2 regions of the Shewanella sp. SM87 genome follow, and region 1 is predicted to be linked to the other one. Evidence: predicted binding sites of a transcription regulator. Region 1 holds the regulator's gene; the other holds the start of a gene.
What was found. Region 1 encodes LexA, which represses DNA repair genes until DNA is damaged. Its sites were predicted from a motif close to TACTGTATNNNNATACAGTA; they were not measured.
Positions count from the first base shown of each region.

Region 2: a site for LexA is predicted at 4,914-4,933, ahead of L5M11_RS07325 (LexA family protein). Genes of this name have one in related genera too.

Region 1 is NZ_JAKKSC010000016.1:72,835-81,069, reverse strand. It holds gene L5M11_RS14020 (VOC family protein) at 1-57, opposite strand, end outside; gene mtr (tryptophan permease) at 206-1,462, opposite strand; gene plsB (glycerol-3-phosphate 1-O-acyltransferase PlsB) at 1,462-3,885, opposite strand; gene lexA (transcriptional repressor LexA) at 4,046-4,666, shown strand; gene L5M11_RS14000 (cell division inhibitor SulA) at 4,663-5,175, shown strand; gene coxB (cytochrome c oxidase subunit II) at 5,578-7,110, shown strand; gene ctaD (cytochrome c oxidase subunit I) at 7,120-8,235, shown strand, end outside.
Region 2 is NZ_JAKKSC010000007.1:21,726-29,960, reverse strand. It holds gene L5M11_RS07355 (hypothetical protein) at 1-426, shown strand, start outside; gene L5M11_RS07350 (hypothetical protein) at 426-1,136, shown strand; gene L5M11_RS07345 (hypothetical protein) at 1,145-1,447, opposite strand; gene L5M11_RS07340 (hypothetical protein) at 1,449-1,748, shown strand; gene L5M11_RS07335 (ankyrin repeat domain-containing protein) at 1,853-4,576, shown strand; gene L5M11_RS07330 (hypothetical protein) at 4,661-4,801, shown strand; gene L5M11_RS07325 (LexA family protein) at 4,943-5,362, shown strand; gene L5M11_RS07320 (Y-family DNA polymerase) at 5,350-6,603, shown strand; gene L5M11_RS07315 (hypothetical protein) at 6,857-7,015, shown strand; gene L5M11_RS07310 (acetyltransferase) at 7,248-7,421, shown strand.

The sequences.
Region 1 (8,235 bases):
ATGGCTTGCAAGTTCAACCCAACATGCATGTCCTTGTGCGTACTGAGTCATTTTCATTATCGGCTCCTTTGTTTTAACAATCATTCGAGTTAAGCCTGAGTTTGTATTTCTGTCCAGTATTCAGGTTAAAAAGATCTGTAAGACAAAACTCAACCGCTAAAGACAAAAAAGCCCTCACATGGAGGGCTTAAATCATCACAACAAATTAGGAATATTGCGGCAGTAAATTTGCCATCGCGAGCAGATGACATGCACCCGTGACTATGCCAAATAACACCACAAGAATAATCAGCGGTGTACCGCCTATCACTCTAAAACCTGTGCTATCGGGGAACAACTGCCGCGATTTATAGGCCATCAGCGCCGGGACGATTACCGCCCACACTGTCGCCGCTAATGCCGCAAAGCCAATCGCTACTAAGAAGCCATCGGGAAACAGTAATCCTAAAATCGTTGGCGGCACAAAGGTCACTAACGCGGTTTTCATTCGGCCAGAGCGTGAATCATCAAAACCAAATAAATCGGCAAGATAATCGAACAGACCTAAGGTCACCCCTAAGAAAGATGAAGCCACGGCTAAGTTAGCAAACAGGGTCAACATACTGTTTAACCAGCTACTCGCCATCACCTCAGACAAAGCGCCCACCAACACTCCCATATTGCCACCTTGAGCAATAATGTCGATAAACTGGCTGCGGGGAATATTACCCATAGTCGCCACTAACCAACAGGCATAAATCACCAGCGCGATAAAGGTGCCGACGAAAATCGCCTTGATAATGGTGGAAGAATCTTTGCCGTAATACTTCACTAAGCTGGGGACGTTACCATGGTAACCAAAGCTAGCGAGACCAAAGGGCAGCGCCGCCCACAGATAAGGTGAAAAGCTGTTATTACCATCGGGTTCGAGCAACTTAGTCACATCAATTTCGATCAATAAATTTCCGATCGCGAGGAAGAAGGTAATGATCATACCGCCGAGCATAATCGTGGTAATCCGATCCACGGCTTTAGTACTGATCAACACTATGCTCGCCAATACTATGGCGAACACTAGCCCTGCCACGCTTTGCGGTAACTCAATTCCCATGCCCTGCAAGCTGTGATTCACAATCGAACCACCGCCGCTGATATAGGCATAAGTCAAAATATACAACACGAAAGCGATAGAAACGCCGTTCACTATCCGCCAAAACTGCCCAAGAGTTTGCTTGCTTAAGGTATCGAAGCTAGCACCAGGTTCGAAATGTAAATTGGTTTCGAGCAACAATAAGCCCGACATCAACATGCAAAACCAAATACCCAATAACATTAAAATCGAATAGCCAAACCACATACCTGCACCGACCACGGGCAGAGAAAACATCCCAGCACCTACGGTCGTGCCAGCAATAATCATGGCACCACCAAGCAAGGACTTACCTGCGGGCTTATGCTTAGCCGCATTCATATGATTTGCCATTAAACTGTGTGCTCCGCGGTGACACTCGCCACTATCGTTTGTCTCACTGACGGACGTAATAAGCTATTGGCCTGATCTCGTATGCGATTGATATTGGACTTATCTTCACTATCCGCCAGATATCCCAATTCTTTGAGCTTCACGCTCAAAGTACCGTAGAGTTTTTTATCGTAGAATTCAGGCGCGGTAATACCATGTAAAGCCCCTAAACGCTGAGCGAGTAAATGGCTCTCAGACTCAAGTTCTGAGCGCTCCATCTTAGGTCTGTTCGCTAACAGATTGAAAATAATAGCGTACCGTTGCAGAGTCTCGCTCACTGAACTGGCTAACAATAATAATTGGCTTGAGTGCTCAGGCACGACAGCTAAAGTATCTGTCTCAACCACTAAACCTTGCCCAATCAGGAAATCCAGTACTTGCTCAACATAGGCTGGTAAGTCTTTAATTCCCATGAAGAGTTCGGCTTTCAGCAATGGATAAAAATCGGCAACGATTGAAACGACTTGCTGGCGCAGGATCTGTTCATTGTGGGTTAAACAACTCGCAATTAATGAAGGAACAATAAATAAGTGAATGATATTGTTACGATAGTAAGTCATAGACACTGCCTGACTCGCTTCGATAGACACTATTTCCCCTAAAGGATCGGCACTAACAACAAACTTGTTCAGCTCTAAACCTTGCTGCACTAAATGCTTACCATCACCTTCCGCAACAGATGTATAAGAAGTGTAAGGCACTTTTTTGAGTAGGGTCAGATACAAATCAAGCTGACGCTCCAGCAGACTACGTTCTAAGGCGTTTTGATCTGTCGCCAGTAAGACTAAGCTAGTCAAAGTCACCGAACTCGCGGCTGCGGCATCATTGATACGCGTCATCACCCGATTAGCCAGCACGTTTACCGCTGGAGTTAACCAACTTGGTTTCTGCTCGGGATCATCGGCCAACTCAGCACGCCAGTTTGGCGCACGCTCATTTAAGAAATTTTGTAAGGTAATAGGCTCGCCAAAATTCACGTAACCTTGGCCAAAATTACCTAATTTGCGAATGGCACCGAACACCTGCCACACAGATTCTTTTTTCTTTTTCTTACCGCTTAACTCTTTATGGTAAGTCGCCACTTCCATCACATGGTCATAGCCTAAATACACAGGCACAAGTGTGACAGGACGTTCAATACCGCGCAGTACGCTGTTCATCGTCATGGCGATCATGCCAGTTTTCGGCGCCAACAGACGGCCAGTACGTGAACGGCCACCTTCGGAGAAGTATTCCACCGAATAACCTTTAGCAAACAGCTGATCTAAATACTCACGAAATACTGCGGTATACAGCTTGTTGCCATTAAAACTACGGCGGATAAAGAAGGCACCACCGCGACGGAACATAGGTCCCGCGGGCCAGAAGTTGAGGTTGATGCCAGCAGCAATGTGCGGCGGAACCATGCCTTGATAATACAAAATATACGATAACAGCAGGTAATCCATGTGGCTGCGATGGCAAGGCACATAAACAATCTCGTGGCCATCGTGATGCAGCTGGCGAACTTGCTCGGCGCCTTTAATGTTGATCCCGCTATAAAGCTTGTTCCACAACCAAGTTAAGAAACGCTCGGCAATACGCACTAAACTATCTGAGTAATCGGCTGCTATTTCATCGAGGTACTCAATAGCCGTCTCGCGCGCTTGGGTCTCAGAAATCTTTTTACTGGCGGCTTCTTCTTGAATCGCTTTGCGCAGCGACTCAGATTTGAGTAACGAATGAAACAGTGCTTGGCGGTTTGGCAGCACAGGCCCTGTCATTACCTTACGTTGACGACGGAAATGCACGCGCGCAACCCGTGCTAACTTATGGGCAATCCCCATGTCGGTGCCATGTTCGTCAGCCATGTAACGCAGGGATACGGCATTCGAAAACTGCACGAAGTTATGTCGACCTAAGAACAGAATCATCAAGCACTTGCGCAGCCAAGTCGGGTTTTCCCGCTCAAATACGGCCGCCTTCATAGTGTCGTCTTCTTTCCCTGGCGTTCGACCCCAATACAAGCTCACGGGCACAAGTTGAATATCCAATTCAGGACGTTCCTTATGCACGGCTAACAAACGCATAAAGCATTCGAGGAAAGGCTCATTACCAGCACGTTCGCCAAACAGTGGCTTACGTCCTTGAAGACAGACAACCCGAGGCGCAGTCACACCATTAGCCACTAGAGGCTCATAAGGGCTTGGTAAACCTAACTTAGCCGTTATTTCGCTCAAAGCAGCTATGTCACTGAGAGATTCTGTTTTCATCACATAAACAAGGGGTCTGGAAGCATCCAGATTCAGATCGGCAAAGGGATCCTGAGGTACCACAATAGTGTGCACTAAGTGTTTTTGGATCCAACGTAATGATTTCAACCAAAGAGAGTCGTGTTTAGGCATTATTCTTATGCAATTAAGTGCGTTTACTAGCCCGATAGAATACCAGACTATGGGCAATATTCGCTAATTCTCTCCAACATAGCTAAAAAGTGGTTAATACTTGCGCTGCAAATAATACTGTATATACTAACAGTAACTGTATAGAAAAACAGGAAACACCATGAGACCTTTGACGCCACGCCAAGCTGAAATTTTAGAGCTAATTAAACGAAATATTGCCGATACTGGCATGCCACCCACTCGGGCAGAAATCGCAACCCGTTTAGGTTTTAAGAGCGCCAATGCGGCTGAAGAACATCTTAAAGCGTTGGCAAAAAAGGGCTGCATTGAGATCATGCCAGGCACATCTCGAGGCATTCGTCTGCCTGCGGAAATCGAAGATTTGACTGAAACAGGTTTACCGCTCATCGGCCAAGTGGCCGCGGGTGAACCTATCCTCGCCCAAGAACATGTTGAACAGTACTACCAAGTCGACCCAAGCATGTTTCATCCCGCCGCCGATTTTTTACTGCGAGTAAAGGGCGACAGCATGAAAAATATCGGTATTCTCGAAGGTGATTTGCTGGCAGTTCATAAAGTAGAACAAGCTAGAAATGGTCAAGTGGTTGTCGCTAGAGTCGATGACGATGTCACTGTTAAACGTTTCGAAAAAAAAGGTAATGTAGTCTATCTACATGCCGAAAATGAAGATTACTCCCCGATTAAAGTGGATTTAGGCTTCCAAAGTTTAACAATTGAAGGACTCGCCGTCGGTGTGATCCGTAATGGAGATTGGCTATGAATAAACTACTTGGCAATGCCCCCCGCCATCCGGGCCTGTGGCTCGATGAAGTCCGTGATGCTGACTATGACTGGCACCATGCGCCCATCGCCTGCATGCCAACTAAGACTCAAGGTCGCCAAGAATTAATTCATCTGAGTGCACAACTCGCTCAGTTAAGCCAACAGGGCCGTTGGTTAGTGCTCATCAACCCTCCAAGTATTGGCTACAAGCAAATGCTCGCCAGCGCAGGTGTGCGTATGGATAGAGTTTTGCTGGTACATGCTAAAGATGAAGTCGAAACCCTGTGGGCGATGGAGAAAGCCCTAACAAGTGGTACGTCCAGTGCAGTCATTACTTGGACTCAATCATTGGATGCGCGGGATAATCGACGCCTACAAATCGTGGCTAAAAGTGCCCGAGCTATGGGCATAGTGCTTGAAGACGTAAACAGTCACTTACATGCCGACGTACGCATTGAGCAAGGCAATCTCTTCGGTCAGCAATCTTTTTTTAGCGCTGTACACTAAATATTCATTTAATTTTTACCTTGAAAGCCGCCTCACCTATGAATGTGAGGCTTTTTTTTGGCAATTTTTCAGATAATTAGATAAATAAGTGATCTTGATCAATATTTAAACAGCAAGTATGGTTGGTTAAGTCGGTGATGATATATCACCTTCCGTGGTCAATGAATCGAGTATTTATCGAACTCGAAGCGCCACTAAAAATAGAGAACAGATTTATTTCAGCAGTATGTGCCAGCGTGGCTAATTACCAGCAGTAACAATACTTGATTAAAAGTAACAGCCGCCAACGCACGTTGAAGTCAAAAAAGCTTTTTTGGGAACTGAAGAGTTTGCATAGAGTTGAGACTTACTGTGTTGCTCTTCTTTGTAGTTGCTATTCGCAATTGGCAGAGGAGAAGTCTTGTGAAGCAATTGTTGTATTGTTTACTCGTGGTGCTTTTCGCACCACCGTTGACCGCCGCGGACATGCGGTTCAACATGACCCCTGGCGTGACCGAGATCAGTGGCAAGGTTTATCACTTGCACATGACCATCTTGTATATCTGCTGCGCAATAGGCCTAGTGGTCTTTGGCGTCATGATTTACGCCATGATCAACCACAGAAAATCCAAAGGCGCTGTCGCGTCCCACTTTCACGAAAGCACTAAAGTTGAAATCGCTTGGACGATTCTGCCATTTATCATTTTGATCTTAATGGCGATTCCAGCGACAAAAACTTTAATCGCAATGGAAGATCCCAGTAACGCCGATCTCACCGTAAAAGTCACGGGTTCCCAATGGAAATGGCATTACAGCTATTTCGATCAAGATATTGATTTTTATAGCATACTTACAACACCCAGAGCACAAATTGAAGGCACCGAAACCAAGGGTGAAAACTATCTATTGGAAGTCGATAAACCGCTCGTTCTACCGATAAACCGCAAAATCCGCTTTCTGATGACTTCAGAGGATGTCATACATTCTTGGTGGGTGCCCGCCTTTGCCATTAAGAAAGATGCCAACCCTGGATTTATCAATGAAGCTTGGACTCGCATCGACAAACCCGGCATTTACCGCGGTCAATGCGCCGAACTCTGCGGAAAAGACCATGGTTTTATGCCTATCGTAGTACAAGCGTTACCCGAAGCCGAGTTTGAGGCTTGGGTCACAGAGCAAAAACAAGCCGCAGATGCTGCGGCTGAAGCCGCTCAAGCCGCTTTATCACAAACCCTAAGTAAAGAAGAGTTGATGACTCTAGGCGAACAAGTTTACCTCGGACACTGCGCAGCCTGCCACCAGCCCAATGGCGAAGGGTTGCAAGGCGTATTTCCGCCCCTTAAAGGTAGCCCGATTGCAACGGGACCACTCAGCGGTCACCTTGAAATTGTGCTCAACGGTAAAACGGGTACTGCCATGCAAGCGTTTAGTAAGCAATTGACTGCACAAGAAATCGCGGCAGTGACTACCTACGAGCGTAATGCTTGGGGCAATAATACTGGCGATGCAGTGCAAGCCAAAGACGTCAACGAGTACATGGACGGCAATTCTGCACAAACATCCGCCGCGGTACCAAGCAGTACAACTCCGACACCCGCGCCTGCAGACGTCTCAGCTGCAGTCGATCCCGCAAGCCTCCCCACACTCAGCCATGACGCCCTCATGGCCGAAGGTGAAACTGTCTACGCGACCTTCTGTGCTGCCTGCCATCAAGTGACAGGTGCAGGAATACTACCCGCCTTCCCCGCGCTAGTGGGTAGTGCTATCGCCATTGGACCAGTCGCCAATCACATCGATATTGTGATGCACGGCAAAACGGGCACGGCTATGCAGGCATTTGGCAAACAGCTTAGCCCACAGCAACTTGCAGCAGTCATTACCTATGAACGCAATGCTTGGGGCAACAATACCGGCGATACAGTGCAACCTGCTGATATCGCAAGTCATGGACAGTAGGGGATAATGATGAGCACAACGACTCAAGATCAAACCGCAGCCCATGATGACCATCATCATGGTGCGCCAAAGGGCATCATGCGCTGGCTGCTAACCACCAACCATAAAGACATAGGTACTTTGTATTTATGGTTCAGCTTCATTATGTTCTTAACCGGTGGCGCTATGGCCATGGTGATCCGCGCTGAACTCTTTCAACCTGGATTACAATTGGTCGAGCCCAACTTTTTCAACCAAATGACAACTGTTCATGGGCTGATCATGGTATTCGGTGCGGTAATGCCAGCCTTTACAGGGCTTGCTAACTGGCTGATCCCTATGATGATAGGAGCGCCCGATATGGCGCTGCCACGGATGAATAACTGGAGTTTTTGGATACTCCCCTTCGCCTTCACTATCCTTCTCAGTTCGTTGTTTATGGAAGGTGGCGGACCAAACTTTGGTTGGACCTTCTACGCACCACTATCAACAACTTATAGCCCAGATAGCACGGCGCTCTTTGTATTTTCTATTCACATCATGGGGATAAGTTCGATCATGGGCGCGATCAACGTGATTGTGACCATAGTGAATTTACGCGCGCCAGGCATGACATGGATGAAGTTACCATTATTTGTGTGGACTTGGCTTATCACGGCATTCCTACTGATCGCGGTTATGCCCGTACTCGCGGGCGCAGTGACTATGGTGCTGACCGATAAGTTTTTCGGCACGAGTTTCTTCGATGCGGCTGGCGGCGGCGATCCTGTGATGTTCCAGCATATTTTCTGGTTCTTCGGCCACCCTGAAGTTTACATCATGATCTTGCCGTCCTTTGGCATCATCTCTGCCATAGTGCCCGCCTTCAGTCGTAAACCCTTATTTGGCTATGCATCCATGGTTTATGCTACGGCTAGTATTGCAATTCTGTCATTCCTCGTGTGGGCGCACCATATGTTCACCACAGGTATGCCAGTGTTTGCCGAGCTGTTCTTCATGTATTGCACTATGTTGATTGCAGTGCCAACTGGGGTGAAAGTGTTTAACTGGGTTGCCACTATGTGGCGCGGCTCACTCAGTTTCGAAACGCCCATGCTGTTTGCTGTAGCCTTTATCATACTCTTCACTATTGGCGGTTTTTCGGGA
Region 2 (8,235 bases), on a different contig from region 1:
AGAAAACCTTTTTTTGCTGCAGTGGCGCGTTTTATTGGCCGTTACAGCAAGTTGAATTCGAGTTTTCAATCAGCACAAGTTAACCGACGTATGTGCGAGTTATATGGTGAGACAGAGTCTACAGCGCGCGCAACACGAGCTGTGCTAAAAACGATGCAAGAACTCGGTGTGTTGGTTAAAGATGACTCTGGCGCCTTGTTTACTGCATCACCATCAAAAATTACTGATGCAGATGAAATCAATTGGATGCTAAAAGGGCAGTTAATGACAGACTGCCAGACTAGCCGAGCCTTGGATGAAGCATTACAGGATCCACTGTGGTTTCCATTTGACTTTACTTTTAATGCCAGCCAGGTTGCGAACCATTGGTTTGAGTTGCATCAGCAAGGCAACAGTATGTATTTATTTTTAAAACAGGATGTTTAATGAAACCTGCTATTGGCTTTAATCGCCACCTCGAAATGAGTTGGCTAACACAAACTGCAATTTGGGCCGCTGGTGGATTTGATGGGGTTGAACTTAAAAAGCACATTGACAGTCTACTAGCACCGTCTTTTAGTAGCCAAGTAGCCATGGATAAGACGCGAAACTTGTTGTTTGGGATCTGGAGTTCACAATCAAAAGCCTCTCCGCAATCTTTCCATGATGAGGCTTGCAAACTGTTGCTCAGTCACAGTGAACAGAGCTTAGTTTTACACTGGGGATTGCTGATCGCGAGATATCCATTTTTCTACTCTGTCGTTTCTCAGCTAGGGCGAATTGCAAGGCATGATCGTGCTTTTGTCTACGGTCAGTTGGAGCAAAGAGTAGCTGATGAGTACGGTGATACTTCGACCATCAAACGTTCTATGCAGTTTGTGATCCGAACGCTGACCAATTTGGGATTAATTTCGAGCGCTAAGACTGGCGTCTATCAGTTATCTAAGCCTATTACAGTGACCTCTCCGGTGCTAGTTGCTTGGCTGGCTAAAGCGATTATCCTTGCTAACGATGACAGAAGTAGAAGCCTAGAGATGCTCAACTCTGACCCAGCAGTTTTTCCTTTTGATGTGTTCTTCAGTGAAAATAGCTTGAGTCAATCTACGTTTCTTGAACTACATCATCAAGCATCTGATACTGTAGCTTTCCTTAATTGAGTAGCTAATCACAGCCAATGTTCTGGAATAGTTAGCTCAAAATTCCCGGCAATATACTGAAGCATCGTGATGATCTCCCGGTGCTTTTTTTCATCATAAGCTAGGCCATCTTGCCTTTGAGTTATAAGGGTTTGCAGCTCAAGCAGTTGAAACATCCCCAGACGATAAAAATTACCCCAGCTTGGCTCACCAAAGAGGTTGTAAATGACTTGCGTATCATCCCGTTCACTTGCAAGCCGCTTTGGCCCCTGGACTTTGGTCAGGGCTACTTCGGCTGCGTCTTTGTCTTCGTAGGTGTTGAGGAGTTTCATAATGAGTTCGGTACTGGATTTTTGGCAAGCGGATATTGAACTTGATATGGCGAGTAATTGCAAATTCTGGTTTCGATTTTGTCTGATAGACTTGGCAGATACATATAGATGTATTTCTCAAATATCAGCGGATACCTTTAGTTTAAGTGTTTTAAAGAATCCGCTTCAAGATCCTGAGATAGTGGTACATTCAGTTTATATAGACTTGGATAGGTCTAGTAAAAAGGAAGAATTTGAGATTGTGGTTCAAGCAAACACTTCAACCAAATTAGTTGAAAGCAATTCTAAAATAAGTACATAAAGAAGTTGCTCATTTGCTTTATAGGGGGATACATCAGGTTTCAGTGAAAACAAGGAATGGAATTGCCAGAATGATCAGCAGTCGGTCAGCTAAAGGAACTAACGATGAGCAGTTTGCCACTAATTGAGTCTATTTTGCTTGAAATCCGCCAAAGTGCGGGGATTCAAGGTTACCCAACAAACAAAAAAGATAAGTTTGCCAAGGGCCAGTTAAGCCTGGATATGCACAGGGTGATGGGCGTAGAAACGTTAGAGGCTGTCTTTGACGCCTTTGACATGGATCCGCAAATGCAACTCGATGCAATGGATAACCTAATGGAGTTTGCTAATGCTTATAAGCAGATTGAGCTAAATACATGGACCTTTGCTGTAGACCCGCGGCAAATTGTCTGGGATATGTTGGGCTATTTTCTCGTGCCAAGCCTGGCACGTCGAGTTGCATTTTGGAACCTGCCTAAACCGTTAGATGCGGGAATGCCGGGTGGTCGATTCTGGTATCTTCCTGAGATTATTGAACATAACGGAAATGCCACTTTATATATGCCAGTTGCGCAAGTGGTAGACTGGTTGCTTGACTTGCTCGGAATGCCACTAGAAGTGTTCTCTGATCAACGCAGTGATTCTACTGATGGCCTGCATGAGGGGCTGAGACGATCCCTATATAACTGGCGAGCTGCCACACCCATCAGCCCTGATTCTATCGAAAAGTATTTTGCAGATGATGCACAACTCAGTTTCGATGGTGCATTTCAATTTTACGATAGTCACACACCTGCCCAGCAGTTCAATACCGCATTAGCATTTGTTAAAGGTAAAAACCTTTCAGCTGAGCTGCTGAGTATGGAAATCCCGATGACTCAACCAGGGCTGTTGGACGCTATTTTAGCTGGCAGTGCCAGTGAGGAAGAGCAAGCCAGGTTTGTTATATGCATAGCGCAACGATATGCTGTGCCGTCAATGAAAACCATACGCCAACGCTTTCTACTTGCGCGTACTGTACAGGATGGATACTCGCGCTTATTGAAGTTTCTGTGTCCTGATATTGATCGCCAGTGCGTTGATGAACAGCAAAACAAAGTACTGCAATTATTTGGTATTTATAAATTTGTTTATAACACCACTATTGCAGCCTGGCGTAATTGTGGCGATCAAGGTGAAGCTGCTGAAAATCGTTGGTTTGAAAAACAGCTACCAGAGTGGGATAAGTTCGGTATTTTCCTATCAATTCTCCCGTCATGTCACACAACGGCAAACCAGCAACTTGCACAATTGCTGACGCGGCGTTTTTATAACATTACACCTGACGATGCGCTGGAAGATCACATCGGTTTCAGTCCTGAGTCAGCTGCGTTAATTATTCAGCGTAATATCGAAAGAGCTAAATCGTTTTATTCTGAAATGGAAAGAGCTGAGCAACTGCTATCCAGAATGCAAGTAGCCTCTCCCTGGAGAGCGCTTCAGAATGAACAAAGTTACTGGGTGGTAAGTCAGGTTGCTGCGCATCCCCGGCTTTCCACCAATGCGAGAAGCCTTGCTGTAAATCGTTTGCGTGAGTTAGCTGTTTCGCCTGCTGAAACTGTTCAAGCCATTCTTTTAGAATTGGGTGGTTTTTTGAATGGTGAGCGTAAGCAAAGACCAAAAGACACTGCCGCACAAGTTGCTTTGCTTCTTGCCGAGGTAGAGGAAAACAAAGGCAGTGAACTCTGGAAAGCGCCTATTCTCCAGTATAAAGCTAAGCATTTGCTGGCTTGCAACCAATTTGAAGATGCAGCGAAATGCTTTAGGGAAGCTCTAGATGCTGTAAATGATCGCAACTACGGTTCGGTGCGTGGCGAGATTGCCAGAGATGCTTTTGCTTTATCGGTCGCCAATCAAAAACTAATTCATAACAACCATGAAAAGTTCTATCGTGAGATGCTTGCTGGTGGAATGATGAGTGAGTGTGATCAAATACCTTCAATTGAAGATACAGCGCGGTGGGTATCTGATTATTTTTGGGAAACACTCTATAAACCTTATCCGGGTGTGCCGGCAATTGTCAGAGGTAACAGCAAGCAATTTGATCAGGCTTTTAAAGATCTGGTGAAACTGCTTGAAGCGGGTACAGAAAGCGAGCTGTCCCAGTGGATTAAATCTAACCGGCAGCTACTCAATTCAAACATACCGGAAGTGGATGGTAACTCTGTCTTAATGCAACTTGTTAAAATGAGAAGTAGCTTTATAGAACGGTTACCAATTATAAAGCAAATGGCACCTTTTGAGTTACAGGGTGATGTGGACAGGTTTAACTTGTTGCTTAACAAGTGGCGAAACTTCATCGCTCAACTTGCTAATGAGCACCCCAAACAACTAAATATTGTCGATATTAAGGGACAAACACCATTAATGCTGGCGGCTCAGGCCGGTGATGCTGAATTAGTCAAAATCATGCTTGAGGCGGGTGCCAATCCAGATTTACAAGACATAAAAGGTATGACAGCTCTGCATTCAGCAGCTAAATCACACAGCGTTGATTGTGTGAACTACCTATTAAGCCTGTCATGTCGTTTAGATTTGGTCACCGTCGATGGGAGAACTCCGCTTCACACCGCAACCTGGATGGGTAACCTGCATGCTGTGCGGCAGCTAATAGCGAGCGCACCTAAAATGGCCTGGCATCGTGATGCCGACAAACAGACGCCATTAGAGTTAGCAGAGCATTTGATTGAAAATCCAGACGAGTTTGAGCGACTGTCAGAAGAGAGGGCGAAATTTGGGTCACGATGTGCAACGCCTGAAGAATTAGAGCAAGTAGCAAAGGCATTAGAAAATGTTGCTGCTGTCTGTTAAAGGGCCGAGCTATTTCGCCCGAACATTAGGCTCTCACATAGCAATTGTTCAAACACTTAAATTTAAACTCCGAGGAAAACCATCATGAGCAGAACACCAAACGATGATCGTAGTGACAGCATGAATCCGAATAATGACGCTTACTGGGATAGCCTAGACAACCATGCTAATCAGTTAAATCCTAATCATGATGAATACCAAGGTTATGATGAGGAAGAGGATTAGAATTAGAAGAAGGTAACGTCACCATCACAAGAAATTCCTTAGCTTGTGGTGGTGACATCTCAGTGTTGAGTTTGAGAGTTAAACTTGCCAGCCGCATGATTACTGCTAGAATAACTGTATATTTAACCAGTGGTGTTAGTTATGCGTATCATACCAATCTATGCAAGTGCAGGGCTCACAGGGTTTGAAAGCCCTGCAGAAGAGTATCGCCAGCTTGGCCTGAGTTTAGATCAACTCCTGATTATTCATCCAAACGCGACCTTTATGGGGTTTGCTCGGGGGGATTCAATGCAGGGCGTTGGCATTTATTTTGGTGACTTGTTGATAGTCGATCGCCATGAAACGGCCCGTGATGGTGATGTGATTGTCGCCAATTTTAACGGCGAGTTTGTTTGTAAAATTATCGACAAAACTAGTCGGTTACTGCTATCCGCAAACGAGCAGTTTCAGCCTCAACCTATCCATGATTACGACACCTTCAGCATAGAAGGTGTCGTAGTGAGTTCAATCCGTTTTCACCGCCAAAACCCGACTTTAGCTAATTTAAAATGTATGCTCTAGTTGATGCCAATAGCTTTTATTGCAGCGCTGAGCAGGTGTTTCGTCCGGACTGGCGTGGCAAACCGATGATCGTCCTTAGCAATAACGATGGCTGCATCGTGGCAGCTAATCGTCAAGCAAAGGAGTTAGGGATCCCCAAATTTGCACCTTATTTTCAGTTAAAGGAACAATGCCAAAAGTTAGGGGTGATTGCCTGCTCAAGCAATTATGAACTCTATGCCGATCTATCCACCAAGATGATGAGTATTATCGGCCGCTTTGCTCCAGAGCAGCATGTGTATTCCATTGACGAGAGTTTTTTATCTTTTAAGCATTGCCCTGCGATCAAGTTTCTATATGAACAAGGGCAGTTAATTCGCCGTGCAGTGTGGAAAGAAGCACGCTTACCTGTATGTGTAGGTATAGGCGCGACCTTAACGTTGGCCAAGCTGGCAAACCACGCAGCCAAAAAATTACCCGGTTATAACGGTGTTTGCGTAATAGATAATGAGCCAGACCGACTCACTATTTTAAAGTCGGTAGAAGTGGGCGAGGTATGGGGGATTGGTCGCCGCATCAGTAAAAAGCTGGCACTAATGGAAATTAATACCGCTTATGATCTGGCAAGAATGCCGGCCGGACTCGCCCGCAAACAATTTAATATCGAGATTGAACGCACCGTAAGAGAACTCAACGGCCAAGCATGTAAACAATGGGATGAGGCAAGGGCAGATAAAAAGCAAATCTTCTCGACTCGCAGTGTGGGTGAACGCATCACCGATTACCAACAACTCCACCAAGCCTTAAGTAAGCATATTGGCATTGCTGCCGCCAAAGCCAGAAGGCAAGGTTCGTTATGTAAAACCATGCTGCTGTTCGCCAATAATTCTCCCTATGATGAGCAGCCAACAGGCGCTAAAACATTAGTTAACTTTCCATGTGCCACAAATTGCAGCGCCGAGCTCACCCACGCAATGAGCGCGGCCGCCCCTAAATTGTTTAGGCAAGGGGTGCGCTATTATAAAATCGGTGTGGGCTTGTTAGATTTAGTCAGCGAGAAACACCGCCAGTTTGACCTATTCAATGCACCCTCCGCTAATCCTCAGCTAATGCGTACCCTCGATAGTGTTAACCACCGCTATGGTAGCGATACCTTATTCCTCGCCGCCCAAGGCATTGATCAAAAATGGACCATGCGTCGCGAACTACTTACCCCGCAGTACACTACAGACTGGGGATGTTTGCCACATATTAAATGCTAGAGTCAGGCTGAGGTTACCTTCAAGGAAAGTAACACGAGTCTTGAATTACAACACTATCGGCTTTTAATTACCGCTGAAAGACACCTTTGATACTGGCTGATGCACAAAGTGGCTATTCGTGAAAAATAATGAATAAATTATGGGTTTAAGATATAGTTATTAATAATTGTTGTATATTTACAAGTGGTTAACTGTTGAAATTTTTCCACGTCATAATGGTTATCTAAGTTGTTGCAGATTTTGGTAGGTATTAATGATTATCAAGCGTCGCAAGGTCAAATCGACAGCTTTCTCTGATTTTGTGCGCAACGCATCACCCAGGGAGAAAAGTGATTTTTTTGAAAAAGTTATCGAAGAGGCGATTCAAAAACAAAAAGAGGTGATAGCCAAAGCGAATGAGATCGATGGTTAGGTATATGGCATGCTATATTTATTTACAAATGTCAGTACAAAAACTGCTTTAGTTACAAGAGACTTAACGGCTTGTCGCATAAGTCGATGCCTCCAAACAACAAGTCTTTGTTCGGTTGTACGCAAGGAAATACTGCCGGATATCGGCGTCTGATTGACGTCCTGTCAATTCGCATTTTTAGCTTGATGGGGTATGTATACAGTTAGCAAGTCGAAGTACATGAAGCCATAGAATGATAAATAGAAAATTAGAAATTTACGGTGTTCAAGTGGTTACAAGGCCGAAGCTCAAAGCGACCAAGCAACTTGATTTATCAGGTGACTTTGGGCGTCAAATCGTGAAGTCAGAAACAGAACGAGTATTAAGAACCCATCCTAAAACTTTCCAAAAACTGGCTGATATGTAATTTGTGGCAGAGTATACTTGTTGTGGTCTACTAAAACTTACAGACCATGCAAGCGTTATTTCACGTTTGCCTGTTAGTGATGAAGCCGTTGCTCAAACAACGTCTGATCTTGGCATTGAAGCCATCAAAATAAATCACAGATGTGCGAATAGCAGTTAAATATAGCGACTATTGCTAGTTGTAGTTAAATTTTTATTGACTTCCAGGTAAGTTTGTAAAAATCAATAAATTCAATTAGTTATACTGTTGTTTTGAGCTGAAATTGAGGAGCCGGATTCCCAGGGTAAGTCATTGGTCTAATTGAAGAAATTATCAAAAATCGGAAGTAATGCAAAAAGTAATGCAGCCCTGTGTTACGTCATTATTAACGATACTTTTCAATGCGTTATGCCATGAAGTAGACTCCCTCTCTCACCGCCAAATTATTAAACAAAAACAGCGACTTACGAGTCGCTGTTTTTGTTTTGGGAACTATTTGGGATCCAAATGTGGATTTTAATATAGTTGTTTAGTCTAAAATCTCCCTTCCAATCATTTTTTTCCGGTTTTACCTTAGTGATATTCTTTCACTCATTCAGCACTTATCTACCCATCTTAGGCATACTGGCAGTTGGTATGTTATCAAGTGTAGGTGTGTAAAAAATCATCTATGTTAGTTCGACAATTTCTAGAATTATTTGATGGGCTGAAAACAACTGAAATGTTGCTTAGCTAATGTGAAGGTAATAACAGTTGAAATGTTGAAACCAGCATTGTTCCGGTGATTTTTTAGAACCTTAATAATGCTGGATATTGGCATGCTTATTTTATCTAA